Regions from separate parts of the Methylocystis sp. WRRC1 genome, predicted to be linked through region 1. Evidence: riboswitches for the same ligand, from Rfam matches in the RefSeq annotation. Region 1 holds a riboswitch; the other holds the start of a gene.
What was found. Region 1 has a riboswitch for cobalamin ahead of LG047_RS17535 (CbtB domain-containing protein). Riboswitches for the same ligand answer to the same signal wherever they lie in the genome.

Region 1 (8,215 bases):
CGTTCTCGCGCGACACGCCACATTCGGCGGCGAGTCCGCTGCGCTCCGCTTCGTCGAGGATGGCGCCCGCGATGACGCGCGCGCGACGCGGGTCGAGCGACGCGGCCGTGGAATATTCGTCCAGAAGCGTTTCAATTTTTGCCGCCGCGTCGAAGAGTTCGGCGTCGATGAGCGGCGGGGTGAGATGGCCGATCGTCACGGCGGCGGCGCGGCGTTTCGCCTGTGCGGCTTCGCCCGGATCGTTGACGATAAAAGGATAGATGAGCGGCGTCGGGCCGAGCACGGCTTCCGGCGCGCAGGACCAGGACAGCATCGCCGATTTGCCCGGCAGCCACTCCAGCGTGCCATGGGCCCCGAGATGGATCAACGCGTCGATTTTTCGTATGTGACGGAGCCAGAGATAAAAGGCGACATAGGCGTGTCGCGGCGCCCGCTGCAAGTCGTGATAGGTTTCGTAACGATCGGCGCGCGCGCCGCGATCGGGTTGCAGCGCCACGACGAGATTGCCGCTGACGATGCAGGAGAAACGGAAAGCGTCGTTGACGACAGCGGGATCGTCCTGCGGCGCGCCCCATGATTCATTGACGCTGACGACGAAATCGGGGGGAAGCGTCGGGAGCAGGCGAAGATAGTCGTCGATCGAATAGTCGATAGTGTAAACGCTGTCTTCGAGCGCCCGCATCAAGAAGGGCGCGCGTTCCATACCGTGGCTGACGCTGTATCCCGCTTCACGCAGCGCTTCGACGATCTCGGCGACGCTCGCCTCCGTATCCAGACCAATCGCATATCCGCCGCGTCCGCGCCGCGCGGGATAGTCGGAGAGGATCAGCGCCAGGCTCTTTTCGGCATTGGATTTGTGGCGCAGTCGGGCCCAATTCGTCGCGAGATCGGCGACAAAAGAAACACGCGACGTCTCGGGCGCGTGGCGCATTTCGGCGAGTTCGGCGACGCCGCGCGCGGTTTCTTCCTTGAAAGAAATAGCGCGGGTGAAAATGCGGCCATCGACTTCGGGCAGCACGATATTCATTGCGAGATCGGCGCCATTGGCGCCCCGCGCCGAACCTTCCCACGCCTCCCGAGTGCAGGTCGCGAGCGCCACCTGAAGCACCGGCGCGTCTGCGCGGTCGAGAACGGCGCCGGATTCGCGCCTTGCGGAAAATGCCGTGGCGTTGAGAATGACGTCGGGAAAGAAAGCGTCGAGCGCCCGCGCGACGAAGGCTTCGCTCTCCGGATCTTTCAGGCTCGCGACGTATAGCGCCTCCACCGCGAACCCGCGCTCGTTCAGCGCGTCGGCGAGCGCAATGATGGGCGCGACATCGTCCGCGAGATACATCGAGCGATAGAAGACAATGATCGCACGCGGCGCGTCGACCTGCGCCGCACGGCAGGCGGCGTCGAAACGTCCGGCGTTGGCGACGGCGACGCTTTCCCGCCACTCGGCGGGAAGACCCGCGAGAGTCGATGCGTAACCGAGAAACGAGCGCAGATTGTCGGGGCCGCCGTCCTGAAAGAAGGACCAGATGCGATGCAGCGCTTGCGCATCGAGTGTGGACGCCTGAGCAAGGCGCATGTCGTCGACCGTGTCGCCCGGCACGATGGCGAGCGCAATATCTTGCGTGCGCGCCAGCGCCTCCAGTTGGTCGACGCCATAGGCCCAATATTCCTTGCCGCCGAGCAGTCGCACGACGACGACTTGCGCGTGGCGAACGACGTTGTCGAGATAGAGATCGACGGAGTAGGGGTGTTTCAGTTGCGCGAGCGACGCGCAGCGCAGGCTCGGCAGGACGCCACGGTCTTTCTCGTGCTGTTGCGCAAGCAGGCGCAGTTCCGAATCGGAGAAAGACAGAAAGACGATTGTTCCCGGCGTCTGGCCAAGGTCCGTCGCCGCGCCGGCGTCGTCGAGACTATGGAGATCGCGCGGGAGGAGGTGCATGGCGCGTCACGGCTGCGCCAGCATGGCGGTTATCGAATCGCGGTCGAGGCCCTTTTCGCCGATGACGACGAGACGGCTGGCGCGGGCTTCGTTCGGTTTCCATGGGCGATCGAAATGGTGCTGGATGCGCGCGCCGACGCCCTGCACCAGAAGCCGCATCGGCTTGCCGGCGACTTCGACAAATCCTTTCACGCGCAGCACGTCATGCGCGCGCGCAATGTCCGCGAGTTTCGCGACGAGGGCGGCGGGGTCCGTGACCGCCGGCAGGCTGACGACGAAACTGTCGAAGTCGTCGTGATCGTGATCCGGCTCGGCGTCATGGTGGGAGGGGCGGCTGGCGAGATCGTCTTCCGCCGCCGCGGCGAGACCGAGCAGCACGAGCGGATCGACCCGGCCGTCCCGCGCGCGCACCACCTTCACAGTATCGCGGGCGCCTTGTGAAAGCTGCTCGGCGACGCGAAGCTCCTCATCGGCGTCCAGAAGATCGGTCTTGTTGAGAATCACGAGATCGGCGCAAGCGAGTTGGTCCTCGAAGACTTCCTCGAGCGGATTGTCGTGGTCGATCGTCTCGGTATCCGCACGTTCCTGCGCGACGGCGTCGAGATCGTCGGCGAAGCGGCCTTCTGCGACCGCCTTTCCGTCGATGACGGCGATGACGCCGTCGACAGTAAGCTTGGAGCGGATCGCCGGCCAGTCGAAGGCTTTCACGAGGGGCTTCGGCAGCGCGAGGCCCGACGTCTCGATGATGATATGGTCCGGCCGCTTTTCATGCGCGAGCAGCGCCTCGATCGCGGGCACGAAGTCGTCGGCGACCGTGCAGCAGAGACAGCCGTTGGCGAGTTCGACGATATTTTCTTCCGGACAGTTCTCGACGCCGCAGGCGCGCAGGATTTCGCCGTCGACGCCGACGTCGCCGAATTCATTGATGACCAGCGCGAGACGGCGGTCGCGCGCATTCTCCAGCACGTTGCGGATGAGAGTCGTCTTGCCGGCGCCGAGGAAGCCGGTGACGATGGTCGCGGGGATTTTTGCTTGTGTCGTCATGCGGTCTGCGTCTCGTCTCGCGAGATGAGCCGCCACACGAGGCCGACAAGCGCGCCGGCGAGCACCCAGCTCATGGCTTGTACAGCGAGCGACGAGGCGGCGAATTGCGCCGCCAGCTCCGCGGGCGCCGTGCTTTCCGGCGCGGCGGGCGTCGGCGTGAAGAAATGCGGCGCGACGATCAACACGGCGCCCGCGACTTGCGCGATCCATGCGTCGAGCCGCAACAGCGCGTAAAGCCCGGCGCCGGTCGAAACCGCGGCGGCGACCCACCAGATCTGGCGTCCGGCGAGATCGGTTTCTGCGGCCCCGGGTAGTTGGGGGGCAAGCCCGAGACTCGTTGCAAGCCCGGTCGCGGCAAAGGCGCAGGCGCCCCAGAGCGCGGCGCGGCGCGGGCCGATCGGATCGCCGGAGACGAGCATTCCGGCGAGCAGAATCAGCGCGTAACCAATCGAGACGGCGACGGTTGCGAGGCTGGTGGCGGCCGTCCGCCGCAGACCCTCGAAAGCGGGCGCGGCATGCTCAGCCGCGACGTCGTGAGCATGCTGCGCCGTCTCATAAACCTCGGCGGCGAGGATGAGCGGAGTCGTGGTGACATGCTGCAGGGCCGCGACGGCGAGCCCCGCAACGACGCCGGCGATGAGACCGGCCGCCAATGTTCGCGCGATCACGGGTCGCGTGTCGTGGCGGCTAGTGACAGGGGAAGGAGAGGGCGTGGCGCGAATCGTGGGCCGCGTCGTGCACGGTCTCGGGATTCGCGAAACCCGCGACATAGACGAGGCTCGCGCCGAGGCACAGCGCGATGAAGGCGGCCTTCAGCGCTTCGACCTTCGAGCGCGCAAGAGACCCGGACCGGGCGGCGAAAAAAGCGTTCATGGTGTTCTCCTGCCGCCCCACCGGCGGCGTTTTTCATGCGAGAGGCGATCGAGGGATCGCCGCGACGGCAGGTCTCCTGGCTTCCGGGTCCATGGTCCGCGCCGCCTTCCCAAGCTGATTGCTCAGTGGCGGATGGCGCGGGCCTTACCGGTTACAGTTGCGGGGGCAGCCGTGGATTTGGGCAAGGCCCGCACCGCGTTCCCTTTTCGCCTTCTTGCGAAGGACCGTCGCTTTCAGTCATATGCGCGTGACATCATTCCGTCAAATGGCGAGGGCTGCATTTTGACAATCGGGCAGGAGGACGACGAAGCGCGCCGCCATCGCTTGAAGATGGAGAAGCGGAAGGCCGTTCAGGACGCCGAGGTGGCCGGCAAGACCATCGCGCAGAAGGGCCTGCTGATGGTCCACACCGGGCCCGGCAAGGGGAAGTCCACCGCCGCTTTCGGGCTCGCCCTGCGCGCGCTCGGTCATGGCTGGAAGGTCGGCGTCGTGCAATTCGGCAAGGGCGCCTGGCGAACCGGCGAGCGCGACATGCTCGAAAAGCTTGGACAGGTCTCCTGGCATACTCTCGGCGAGGGCTTCACCTGGGAGACGCAGGATCGCGCCCGCGACGAGGCCGCGGCGCGGCGCGCCTGGGAAAAAGCCTGCGAATTGATGGCGGACCCCGAAATCCGTCTGCTGGTGCTGGACGAGCTGAATATTACGCTGCGTTACGAGCATCTGCCGCTGGCCGAGGTTCTCGCGGCGCTCACGGCGCGTCGCAACGATCTGCATGTCGTGGTGACGGGCCGAAACGCCAAGCAGGAGCTGGTCGAAATCGCCGATCTCGTCACCGAAATGACGCTGGTGAAGCACCATTTTGCGGCCGGCGTGAAGGCTCAGGAGGGCATAGAGTTCTAAATCGGGTCGCCGCTTCGGCAAAAGGCGCGCCGATGAGCCGGGGCGAGGCCTTGGCAAGGTCCAGCAGAGAGAATACGCTTTCCGGGCAGTTAGTTCGAGCAGCTCATGAGGTCGGACGCAGCCCAAACCGACGCTGGAACTGGACAGCCATTTTCAGGCGGCGAGGTTCCGGCCGACCTCTCGAAAACCATCCGGACAAGAAGCTTTCGATGGACCTGTACACCGCGATCCGCTTTTCCCTGACGAGAATATCGAACGAACTGTTTTCATTTGGCTCGATTTTTTCAATCTATTCGCTGGCAACGACATTCGGCCTGGCGGTTTTCGTATTGGCTTATCGCCAGAAAAGCCGTCGAGGGCGCGCCAATTTGCGAGCCATCGCCCGCGCCATTTTCACAAAGAAAATCTTGGTGCATGAATCCTTTGCAGCCGACGTGAAACTCTTCGTGCTGAGCGTCGTTTTCATGCCGGTAATCGTGGTTTCCCTCGTGGTTTCCGCAAATACTGTCGCAATCGCCGTCAAATCCATGCTCACAGGCGCCTTTGGCGCGATGGGGTCCACCGATTGCTGTGATCTCTCTATAAAACTGGTCTCCACAGTCGTTCTGTTTCTGGCGTATGAGATAGGATATTGGGTTGACCACTACCTCAAACACAGGGTCTCGTTTTTGTGGGAACTCCATAAGGTGCATCACACGGCTGAGGTTCTTACGCCACTGACGAACTTCAGAAATCACCCTGTCGACAATATATTTTTCGGGTACATGCTCTCAATGTTCATCGGCAGCGCCTCCGGACTGCTGGCGTGGCTGTTCGGTCGAAATACGGAAGCGTTCACGGTTGACGGCAAAAACATAATTTTCATCTTTTTTCTCTGGACAATCGGGCATCTGCAGCATTCGCAGTTCTGGATCCCGTTCCGGGGCGTTTGGGGGCGGATCATCCTGAGCCCCGCGCATCATCAGATCCATCATTCGAACGATCCCCGGCATTTCAATCGCAACCTCGGCAGCGTTCTCGCCGTCTGGGACTGGATGTTCGGCACGCTCGAAATTCCATCAACGAAGAACCCGCGCCTCGTATATGGCGTCAACGAAGAAGGCCAGCGCCCACACTCCTCGACAGGAATGTTGTTGACGCCGATTGTCATGGCGGCGAGCGCGCTGTGGCATGAGGTTGTCTCAATCCGAAAATCCTTCCCCAATGGTGCGTTTGCATTGTGGGCAAAAAGAAATCGGATTTCGTGACGGAAATTGCCTGCGTTCTGTTTTTTGCAGGTTGCGAGTGTTTTCGCCGCCATTTCACGAAAAAGGGGCCTTGTCCCGGCGCCTGACAAGCCCGGCCGCCCCTGACCGCAAGCTGGTTTCGTGCGGCGTATTTTTCGTCGAGCCCTGAACCGCCACGCAGATTAAAGGGACGCTCAATCTCTGCAGAAAGTTGTGTTGGAGAACGCTTCGCCCGAAAACCGGGTATGCTTCCACACGCTTACGCCTGTGAAAACCTCTTGAAAAAAGCGCCGCCAAAAAGGCGGAAGCCGACGCTCGAACTAGTCGAGAACGTCGGCTCCAAACCGATCTACGCCGTGAACGACGCAGATCACCCATCTATCAGACAAGGCCGGGAGCCTGAACTCCCGGCAAGTCCGTAGGCAGGGGTATTACTGGATCATGCGGGCGGTCGAACCGACGCCGGCGGAGCCGAGCGCTTCACGGTTGTTGCCGGTGCCGTTCGTGCCCTCGGGGGAGATCCAGTCCGGAACCCAAGTAAGAGCGACGATGACGAAACCCAAGAAGGCGGCGACCCAGATGAGGGTCTTGCCGATTTCAGCTCCGCTGTGAACGTTAACGGCCATGTGTTTTCCCCCTGTTGTTTTTTGTAACCAGTATTACTGCCGCATCAAAGGTAGCCTAGCTCGATTCAAAACCGTTGGCAATGCACGTCTTTCACGAATTTCAAACTCTTCAAAAATGGGGTTTATTATTATAAATCAGATATTTGATGTGCGACAACACGTCGCGGGCGATTTGATTTTTGCAGTGCAAAAATCCGTGTCTCGCGCATTTCGCGGTCAGCCACGCGCTGCAAAAAAATCGTTCTGGCGACGACCGCAGGGCGCAAGCGGCATGCGTCCACGTCCAGTCGAGTTGCAGCTGCGCGCAGGAGCCTATTGCCCCGGGCGGGCGGTTCCCCTATAAGCGCGCGCATTCCACAGGCGAAGGTATTACGGCGTCTGATTCAAGGCGTCGTTTCCGGTGGCCGGTCTCCGGCCTCTAAATCCTTGCTTTCGCCGAGGCTCAACCGGAGAAAAAACTATGGCGCTTCCCGACTTCACCATGCGCGGCCTTCTCGAGGCCGGCGCCCACTTCGGCCATCAGGCGCATCGCTGGAACCCGAAGATGGCTCCCTATATCTTCGGCGCTCGTAACAACATCCACATCATCGACCTCGCGCAGACGGTTCCGCTGCTGCATCAGGCGTTGAAGACCGTTTCCGACACGGTGGCCAAGGGCGGCCGCGTGCTCTTTGTCGGCACCAAGCGCCAGGCGCAGGACCAGATCGCCGACGCCGCCAAGCGCAGCGCGCAATATTACATCAACTCCCGTTGGCTGGGCGGCACGCTCACCAACTGGAAGACAATTTCGGGCTCGATCAACCGTCTCCGCAAGCTGGACGAAATGCTGTCGGCCGGCGCCTCGGGCGTGACCAAGAAAGAGCGCCTCCTGCTGACCCGCGAGCGCGACAAGCTCGAAAAGGCTCTCGGCGGCATCCGCGACATGGGCGGCACGCCGGACCTGATCTTCGTCATCGACACCAACAAGGAGCAACTCGCGATCAAGGAGGCGAATCGCCTCAAGATCCCGGTCGTGGCGGTGCTCGACACCAACTGTGATCCGGACGGCGTCACGCATCCGATCCCCGGCAACGACGACGCTGGCCGTGCGATTGCTCTCTACTGCGATCTCATCGCCAGGGCGGCGATCGACGGCATCTCCCGCAGCCAGGGCTCGCTCGGCGTGGACCTCGGCGCGGCCGAGGAGCCGGTGGCGGAGGCTGCGGTCGCGGCGAGCGACGCCGGCGAAGCCTATGTTTCCGCCGAGGTGTTCGAGCTCCTTGCCGCCCCGCGCGGCGCCCCCGACGATCTGGCCAAGCTGAACGGCGTCGGCCCGCAGCTCGTCAAGAAGCTCAATGACGCCGGCATCTTCCATTACTGGCAGCTCGCCGCGATGACGCCGGCCGATGTCGAGAAGGTCGACGCCGATCTCAAGCTCAATGGCCGCATCGCCCGTGACGGCTGGATCGATCAGGCGCGCACGCTTCTGTCCGCCTGACGCGTTCGTTCGTCACCCTCAGTCTTCAAGCTATCGGGCGCCGGCTCCACCAGAGCCGGCGCCCGACGCAATATCGCCCCAGGCCGGCAAGCCGCGTGTTTGCGCGGCTGCGAAACGGCCCGACCTCGAAAAGAAG
Region 2 (8,215 bases), 310 kb from region 1:
GTTCATCAATGAGATCAGCGGCTTCGGCCTGCCAGGTTTCGCATCATTTTTTTTGCCGCAAACCATCATCTTCAATTCTCCCTTTGCCGTCGATCCTGGATCGTCTCTGCGGCAGCATGTAGACCATGGCAGGAGTTCTTTCGCCGATACGCTTATAAATCAAGAACCATGCCCCATTTCAGCGAATTGGCTCATGCTTCATATTTTGTCATTCAGTTGCGCGAAAGTCCGCGCGCGCTTTTCCGCAGCGCTGTTTTATTCGTTTCAAAGCGATGCGCTTCTGTGAACCCGCATATGTCTTGCGTCGCGCCTGGCCTGCACTGATGTCGGCCGAGGCTCGGGGGGCAGGAAAAGGGTCCCGCCCTGCCCCCTTTTCGTCCGGCCCAGCGGCGCCTGCGGTTCGAGCATCTGTCGCGCCCGCGCCTTCGAAGACAACTTCGGCAAGGCGTGGCGATTCGGGCGTTGGCGTCAAAACGTCGGCAAGGGCCCCCCCAGCGTCACGCGCACCGCCGGCGGCTCGGCCGGCTTGAAGTGGCGATCCATGACGCCGACGCCGCATACGGCGTCAGGCGCGATCCGATTGACGCAGAGGCCATAGAGCGGGTCGCTCGGCAGCAGCGACCCGTAGCCGTATGTTATCTGGTCCGACCGCGAGTTGAAGATATTGAAGGCGTCGACCTGCAGACGCCAGCCGTCCGCCCAGCGGTAGCCGAGTCGCACGTTCAGCGTCCCGATGGCGGGGGATTTCAGATAGCCGTCCTCGGTCAGCGGCCGCATGCCGACATAACGATATTTCAGCGCTCCGAACCACCCCGTCGCCGCGCCCAGCTCCAAAGCGCCCGTCGCAACGATCGATGGCGCGTTGATAAGGTAATTGCCGGGAGCGTTGCCGAGAAAGGTTCCGTAGGGAAGCGTCTCCGCCGTGATGAGATCGAGCCAGGCCAGGGTCTGGGGCTGGTCGACGCCGCGATAGCGCGCATTCACCAGCGCGACGTCGCCGTCGAAGGTTATCCAGGAGTTCGGCCTGTAGTGATTGGTGATCTCGAGGCCATAGCGCCGGCTCGGCCGACCGAAGGTGGTCGTGCCGACGTCGCCCACGAACTGGTTTTCCGATTCGAGATTGAGCCAGAACAGGCTGAGACTCGAATCGAGCCCCTCGATGAATTTCGTGCGCGCGCCGATCTCTGCGCCTCGAGATTTGACGAGCAATGGGATAGCCGCAACAGGCGCGAAGCCATCGGCGTCGGAGAGTTCGGATGTGGCGAATCTCTGCACCGCGCCGCGCGCGTCCGTCGAGTGCATGCCCTCGCCATAGTTCAGGAAAAGCTCCGTCTTGTAGAAGGGGCCGAGAATGATCGACGCCTTGGGACTCATGATCGCCGCGTCTTTCGAGCCGCTGTTGAACGGTCCCGTCCACAGAAAGGCGGGATATCCTGTGCTGGCGAGGAATTTCGGCGCGTCCCACAGCGTCTGGATCGAGTTCACGTCGGCGGTATAGAAATCGAAGCGCGCGCCGGCGACCGTGCGCAGCCACGGCAGCCACTTTACGGTCGTGTCGGTCCATAAGCCGACACTCCCCTCGCTCGCATAATCGTTACGGATCGCGTCATATGATTGCCGGCGCAGGCCTTCCTGCAGGCCGAGGCGGATGTCGTCGTAACGACCCTGCTGACCCAGGCGCGTCACTACCGGCAGGCCGAAGGAATCCCATTTGATATCGTGCCGAGCGTTGACGCCGATCATGGTTCGGCGATCGAACTGCCGGAACTGGTCGCCAAGATCAGGATGCGCCAGGAAGTAGGTGAAATTGTTGTACAACTCGAGCGTCGAGCGCACCACATAGGCTTCGATGCGCGAAGCGTGGGCGCCTTCGGTCCGGCTCCAGCGGCCGGAGAGGCTGAAGCGGGTCGTGTCGCCGCCGTCGGTCGGGTCCATCGTTCCCCAAAGCGACTTCAGACCCGAATCTACGACGCGGGCGGGGATCTGGTCCGTCGAAAACCATTTGTTGGCGTAGGCCATGGCGGTAAGCGACATGCCGTCCGACTGCGTGCCGCGCGTCCACCGCAAGACACTGTTGATGCGTCGCAAATTGTCGCCGCGTTCCCAGGGGCCGTTGTAATATTGCGCCTCCGCCGCGCCGAGCACGGTCCCCTCGTGGACATCGCGCCAGGATCTGACGCCGAGCGCGCGGCCATAGCCGAAGCTTCCGCCGGTAAGCTGGAAATAGTCGCGATCTACCTTGTCGAGATATTGCAGATAGACCGAGCCGGCGGAAGAGAAATCACCGTCCTCCGCGTCGTAAGGCCCCTTTCGGACGAGCATGCCCTGCAGCAATTCGGGAATGATGAAATTGGCGTCCGCGTAGCCTTGCGCATGGCCATGGGTGCGCATGTTCAAGGGCATGCCGTCGAGATAGAGCGCGAGATCCGTGCCATGGTCGAGATTGAATCCGCGAAGGAAATATTGATTCGCCTTGCCGTCGCCGCTGTGCTGACTGACGACGAGGCCGGGAACGATTTCAAGCGCGTCGGCCGGACGCGCGATGGGAACGGCGTTGATTTCCGCTCCTGTAAAATATTTCTCGCTCGCGGCCGTTATGGGCGGCCTTGGAACGCTCTCCATCGAACGCGCGGCGACCGGCGCCGGCGTCCGCGTCGGGGACACGGTCGCGACGGGATGGGGCGCCGGCGCATGTGCTGCCGGCGACGGGGCCCGGCGCGTCGTACGGCCGCCCACCTCGATGGTTGGCAGCGCCTGTTGAGCGAGCGCCGCGCCGGCATAAGAGGCAAACACCAGCGCCGCAGCGCTGCGGACAGTGGGACGAGAAACGTAAGCGACAGACGATAATGGAGGAATATGCGCAGAAATGCGCAAACGACAGCCGGACATGGTGGCGCTCGCAACAGACGTGGACCGTCACTGCGAGAGGTCGCTCCCCATCCTCCGCCGTTGCGGCGGACAACAGGTTTCGGCCGCATCGGTGCACCCCGCCCGACGCTTTCGCGCGTGACCACGAATGATGGCAGGTCTCCTGGCTCGTGGGTCATCGCCTGAAGACCGCCTTCCCGGAACGCCCTGTCCCAGTGGCTTTTTTGGTCTACGGCTCACCACTTACAGTTGCGGGGGCAGCCGCGGCATTGCGCATTCGAGCGCGCTCACCGCGTTCCCATTTGATCCCTTTCGGGAACCATCGCCACGAGTAAACATTTGACAGGGTTGGCGAGTCAAGTCGATTGAAAACAAGAATAGAGTCGCCCCGATCCGTCAGCCGAGGCTTTTCTTGTCGCTCTGCTTCCCGTCGATGATTTTCAGCCTCATCCGGGCGCGCTGCGCCGCCTTGCTTTTATCCGCGTCCGACATACGCATCCAGTTCGCGATCTCGTCGAGATCGCGACCGCAGCCTGTGCAAACGCCCTTGTCATTCAGCTTGCAAACCTTCACGCATGGGCTATCGACCATTTGATTTCCCGTTCCACTCGCCTAACCGTAAAGACGGGCCGGAGGATTCGGCCGGCGTCCCCAATATTATCAATGGGCCGCCTAGTAAACGTTTGCTTAGAATCAGTTGCGTCTGTAGAAGCTAGGCTGAAGCGCGGAAAACGCTGTAACGCCCACGATCATTTACGGCCATGCTCTGCGGCCTGAAGGAGTCAACCGACGATGGAGTTCAAACCCGATACCAAAAACGCGGTTTTTGTCGGTGAAGGGGTGCATATCAACGGCGAAATCAATGCAAGCGGCATTGTGATGATTCAGGGCACGTTGACGGGGGAGGTCAATTGCGGCCTGTTGCTTGTCGGCGAAACCGGCGTTGTCGACGGCGTCGTCTCCGCGACCGAGGCGGATATTTCCGGAAGCATTCGCAGCGAAATCACCATCAAGCAATTGCTGACCGTCCGCGAGACCGGCCGCGTCGAAGGTAATTGGAATTACGGCGAGATTGAAATCGAAAAAGGCGGCCTGCTCAAAGGTAGGGCTGAGTCGACAGGCTTCCGCAGTGAGCGTCCCGCTGTATCTCACGAGCAGCCGACCAGGCTGCCCCGTCCGAAAAAATAGCCAGTCAGCTATTCAACCTGAGGAGACTCATCGTGGCTAAGGCAAAAGTCAGCAAACCCGCCCCGGCGAAAAAGAAGAGCAAACCCGAACCGGCCACTGTTCGTCCGTTCAAGGAAACCCTGACCAAATCGGCGCTTATCAATCTGATCGCCGAGCAGAACGAACTTCCGCGCAAGACCGCCGTCGGCGTCTACGCGACGCTGGAAAGCGTGTTTCTCGGCTCCGTGCACCCCAAGGGCGTGGGCGAATTCACCCTGCCCGGCCTGTTGAAGGTCACCCTCCGCAAAGTGCCTGCGCGCAAGGCGGGAACGCTCGTCCGCAACCCCGCCACCGGCGAGATGGTGAAGGGCGCCGCGAAGCCGGCCAGCGTGCGCGTGAAAATCCGCGCTCTGTCGAAATTGAAAAACGCGGCTACGCCCTGATCCGGCTTGCCGCCAGTCGAAAACTGCCGGGAACGGCGGCGAAAGCTCTCGTGGCGCCGCCGTTCATCCAATCCGGGAAATGAGAGGGGTCAGAGCCGTGCGTCCGACCTCTCCTCCTCGCGGTTTGGCGCGTTGAAGCCACGGTCGTAACCTATTCTTCGGGTCCCGTGTCTTTGACGCTTCTGCTCATTGGGTTCGACCAAAATTTTGAAAACCTGTCCGGGGCAGAGCGTCGATAGCGGCGGCAAGGCGATATTGATCGCGGCCGGCCTCAGCGACCGCAAGGCGTTAGGATCGCGAGATGGGGAAACGCCATTCTCCTCAGGTCGGCGGCGCGTGCCGCAGGCCCACCTGTTCGGCCTTCGTCAAAGGCGCAAAGGCTTGAAAATGGAGCCAATCGTTTGAGTTGATCAATGACGACGCGCGGATGATCGACTGTGGTTCATGATCTGTGAATTGAGTATAATTTTTTTGTCCGAATGGACTTGCGTCAACGACTCGGCGGCGATCTCTGTCGTATTTTTTCCGGCGATGGCCCGATCAATCGATGACGAGTTACATCTTCTGGGGCGTCGCCGAACGACTGGCCTGACCTGCGCTTACCGAGCTCCGGCGGCGCGAGCATTCGAGCGCAGACGCCGTTAAACGCCGACGCCATGATGAATGCTTGCCAGGCTCGCGGCGGCGCCGATAAACTTCTCAAAAGGAGGCAAACGTCGATGAAGCAAATTCCACAAAAAGGCGCGGTGCTGGCCATTGCTGCGGTTTCGCTTGCGTTGTCGGGCGCAGTTGCGCCGGTCAAGGCGACGCCCGGCAAAGTTCATTGCCTCGGCGCCAACAGTTGCAAGGGCAAGACCGACTGCCATACGCCGAAGAACGCCTGCAAGGGCATGAACGCGTGCAAGGGTCAAGGCTGGGTATTCACGGAATCGGAAAAGGCCTGCGAGGACGCCGGCGGCAAGGTCCTCGACTGATCGTCCGGCGCCTTCACATGATCGAGGCCAACGTCCGTGAGGGCGCTGGCCTTTTTCGCAATCGGGAAACTCAAAGCCCGCCAGCGCATCGAGCCCGCCGCCCCGCGTCAACGCGGAACGAAGGCGATCACGCGCGTCGGCGCGCCCGAGCCTTGCGCGATCTTCATGGGAGCCGCGACAATGACGGCGCCCGTCGCCGGAAGCTGATCGAGATTGGTCAAATTCTCCAATCCCGCGACATTGGCGGCGCCGACGATCCGATGCACCAGAAACTCGCGTGACGGTCCGTTGTCCACGCTGGCCGTGTCCACGCCGATGACGCGGACGCGCCTTTCGTTTACGAGAAAAGTCGCGGCCTCGGGTCCGAAGGACGGAAAATGAAGGTTGGACGCGTCGCCCGGCGTGTCGTCGCCCATATAGGCTTTCCGATCCGGCCAGCGCGAACTCCAGCCCGTGCGAAGCAGGAAAATCGCTTGGTCGGGAATACGACCATGGGCCTTCTCCCAGTCGGCGATGTCGGCCGGCGTGAGCGTATAGTCGGAATTGTTTGCGGCCTTCCCGGAAACGTCGATCACGACGGCTGGCCCGACGAGGCGCTCGACCGGAATATCCGAATTCGTCCATCGCCCCTCGGCAAAATGCATCGGCGCGTCGAGATGCGTGCCGCCATGCTCGGGCGAGCAGAAAGTGTTCGAGTAATAGAAGAACCCGCCTTTCGTCAGCCCCTTGTGCTGCTGCTTCAGTTCGAAGCCCGATTTCTCCGTCGGCCAGTAGATCGTGTCCGCATCATAGGCGTGACTGAGATCCACGATTTTCGTGGCGGCGAGGTCGATCGTCTGAGCTTGAGCTGAACAAATGAATCCGGGTGAAAGGGTTCCCAGAGCAATCGCCCCTGCAAACAGGATTCGCGACATTCCACCATCTCCATTGAAACGAAAATCCGCGCATCAACCGCCGGCGCCGGCAATCGGGTCCGGCTCCCGGAAAGAGCTTCCCTGAACTTTGCCGACGTTGCAACGAACGGGGGCGCTTGATGACCATCTTTCTGAAACCCGACGATTCAGGTTTGATTCATGTAAACTCGGACAACTCTTGATTCACGATCTTGTTTAAGCCGCAATTCAGACGCGGTCGCTAAATTCCTCTCCATCGACAAGCGAGAAAAATAACCAAGAAACTCAGGGATCAAGATGATGCTTCGCGCCGAAACCAAAACCGCCGACCGCGCCGCTTCAATCATGCCGGCCTACACGAACACGGTCCTGCTGCTAGAGCGCCTGCATCGCCGCCTGCTGGAAGTGATCAAGGACGCGCTGGATCGCGCCAAGGTCGAGGACGTCAATGCAGTTCAGGCCCTGATGCTCTACAACATCGGCGACCAGGAGCTGACCGCCTCCGAACTGCGCGCGCGCAATTATTACACGGGCTCCAACTCGTCCTATAATGTCAAGAAGCTCGTCGAAGGCGGCTTCATGCGTTACTCCAAGTCCCGCATCGACCGCCGCTGCGTGCGCCTGAGCCTCGGCGAGCGCGGCAAGGAAATCCATGCGCTCGTCGCGCAGGCCTATCAGAAGCACGCGCAGACGATCGAGCAGCTGGGCGGCATTGAGGCTGACGATTTCTCGGCCCTCAATCGCTCGATGTCGCGCCTCGATCGCTTCTGGGAAGACCAGATCCAGTATCGGCTTTGAATGACTGCAGCGCAGCTTTATCGCTCACGCGGCCGCCGATCGATCCGGCGGCCGCTGGCGTTTCAGGCGTATGCCGAAGGCGCTCACGCCTTTGGCGCAAAGATCGCCGCCACGAAAATCACTGCGCTGCGGCGACCGCCGAACTGATGATTCCGTCGACCTTCCAGTCGAAGCCGAAGCGAAAGACGTTCGTTCCGAAGGTTCCGGTCGAAAAGCTGCCCGCGAGCGGTGGCATAGGCAGCGGCGCCACACCATAAGCCGGCCCCGAAACGCCGCTGAAACTCACGTAGAGATATTCGGCCCTCATCGAGAGATTTTTCGTCAGCGCATACATTGCGCCGCCGCCGAGCGCCCAGCCCGCCTTGTTCTGCGACGCCGAGCCGCCGAACACGCCGCCGGAAATCTGGGAGCCGTGCGCGTTCACTTCGCCATAGGCGACGCCGCCGGTCACGTAGCTGAGCGCGTTACCGGAAGCGTAGCCGGCGCGAAGCCGCGTTGTTCCGAACCAGGATACGTCGTTTGGCGTGTTCGTGTAGACGAAGCCCAGCGGTCCGCCGATCGTCGCCGCCTGATGCTGCGCCTTCACGTCGCTCCACTGGGCGTCGGTCTCGACGCCGACGACGATGCTTTTCGTCAACTGGTAATTATATCCGCCCTGCGCGCCGCCGACGTAACCAGCCGTCCGGTTGGACGTCGTCGTCGTCTCCGCGAGTCCCGGCGCGCCCGGCTGGACGAAGGTGGTCGAGCCCGTCACGACGCCGCCGCCGTAGCCGCCGTTGATGCCGACATAGAAGCCGGTCCAGTCATAGGACGGCTCGGAAAAGATCGTTGCAAGCAGACTGCCGTCGGTGAGATTCGAGAAATCGCCGACCCCGCCGAACTTGTAGTTCAGGCCGCTCCTGACGATGTGTACGTCCACGGAGTTAGTTCGGAACGATCCCGCCATCGGCGTCACGGGCGGCGCCCCGACGCCGGTCGCGCCGCCGCCGACGCCCGGGAGGTAGAGATAGATATACTCAGCCTTGGCGGAAAGATTGCTGTTCAGCGCAAACTCGATGCCGCCGCCCATCGC

Region 2: it holds a riboswitch for cobalamin, as region 1 does, so the genes downstream of both, LG047_RS18965 (TonB-dependent receptor domain-containing protein) here and LG047_RS17535 (CbtB domain-containing protein) in region 1, are expected to answer to the same signal.

What each region holds. Positions count from the first base shown of each region.
Region 1 covers NZ_JAJFZJ010000001.1:3,570,946-3,579,160, forward strand. The annotation lists gene cobN (cobaltochelatase subunit CobN) at 1-1,933, opposite strand, end outside; gene cobW (cobalamin biosynthesis protein CobW) at 1,940-2,977, opposite strand; gene LG047_RS17530 (CbtA family protein) at 2,974-3,645, opposite strand; gene LG047_RS17535 (CbtB domain-containing protein) at 3,665-3,850, opposite strand; cobalamin riboswitch at 3,899-4,094, opposite strand; gene cobO (cob(I)yrinic acid a,c-diamide adenosyltransferase) at 4,133-4,750, shown strand; gene LG047_RS17545 (sterol desaturase family protein) at 4,960-5,997, shown strand; gene LG047_RS17550 (hypothetical protein) at 6,408-6,602, opposite strand; gene LG047_RS17555 (30S ribosomal protein S2) at 7,063-8,079, shown strand.
Region 2 covers NZ_JAJFZJ010000001.1:3,880,077-3,888,291, reverse strand. The annotation lists gene LG047_RS18970 (MORN repeat-containing protein) at 1-69, opposite strand, end outside; gene LG047_RS18965 (TonB-dependent receptor domain-containing protein) at 469-2,793, opposite strand; cobalamin riboswitch at 3,004-3,207, opposite strand; gene LG047_RS18960 (DUF1289 domain-containing protein) at 3,265-3,459, opposite strand; gene LG047_RS18955 (polymer-forming cytoskeletal protein) at 3,661-4,056, shown strand; gene LG047_RS18950 (HU family DNA-binding protein) at 4,089-4,478, shown strand; gene LG047_RS18945 (hypothetical protein) at 5,198-5,452, shown strand; gene LG047_RS18940 (cyclase family protein) at 5,560-6,366, opposite strand; gene LG047_RS18935 (winged helix DNA-binding protein) at 6,643-7,143, shown strand; gene LG047_RS18930 (outer membrane protein) at 7,262-8,215, opposite strand, start outside.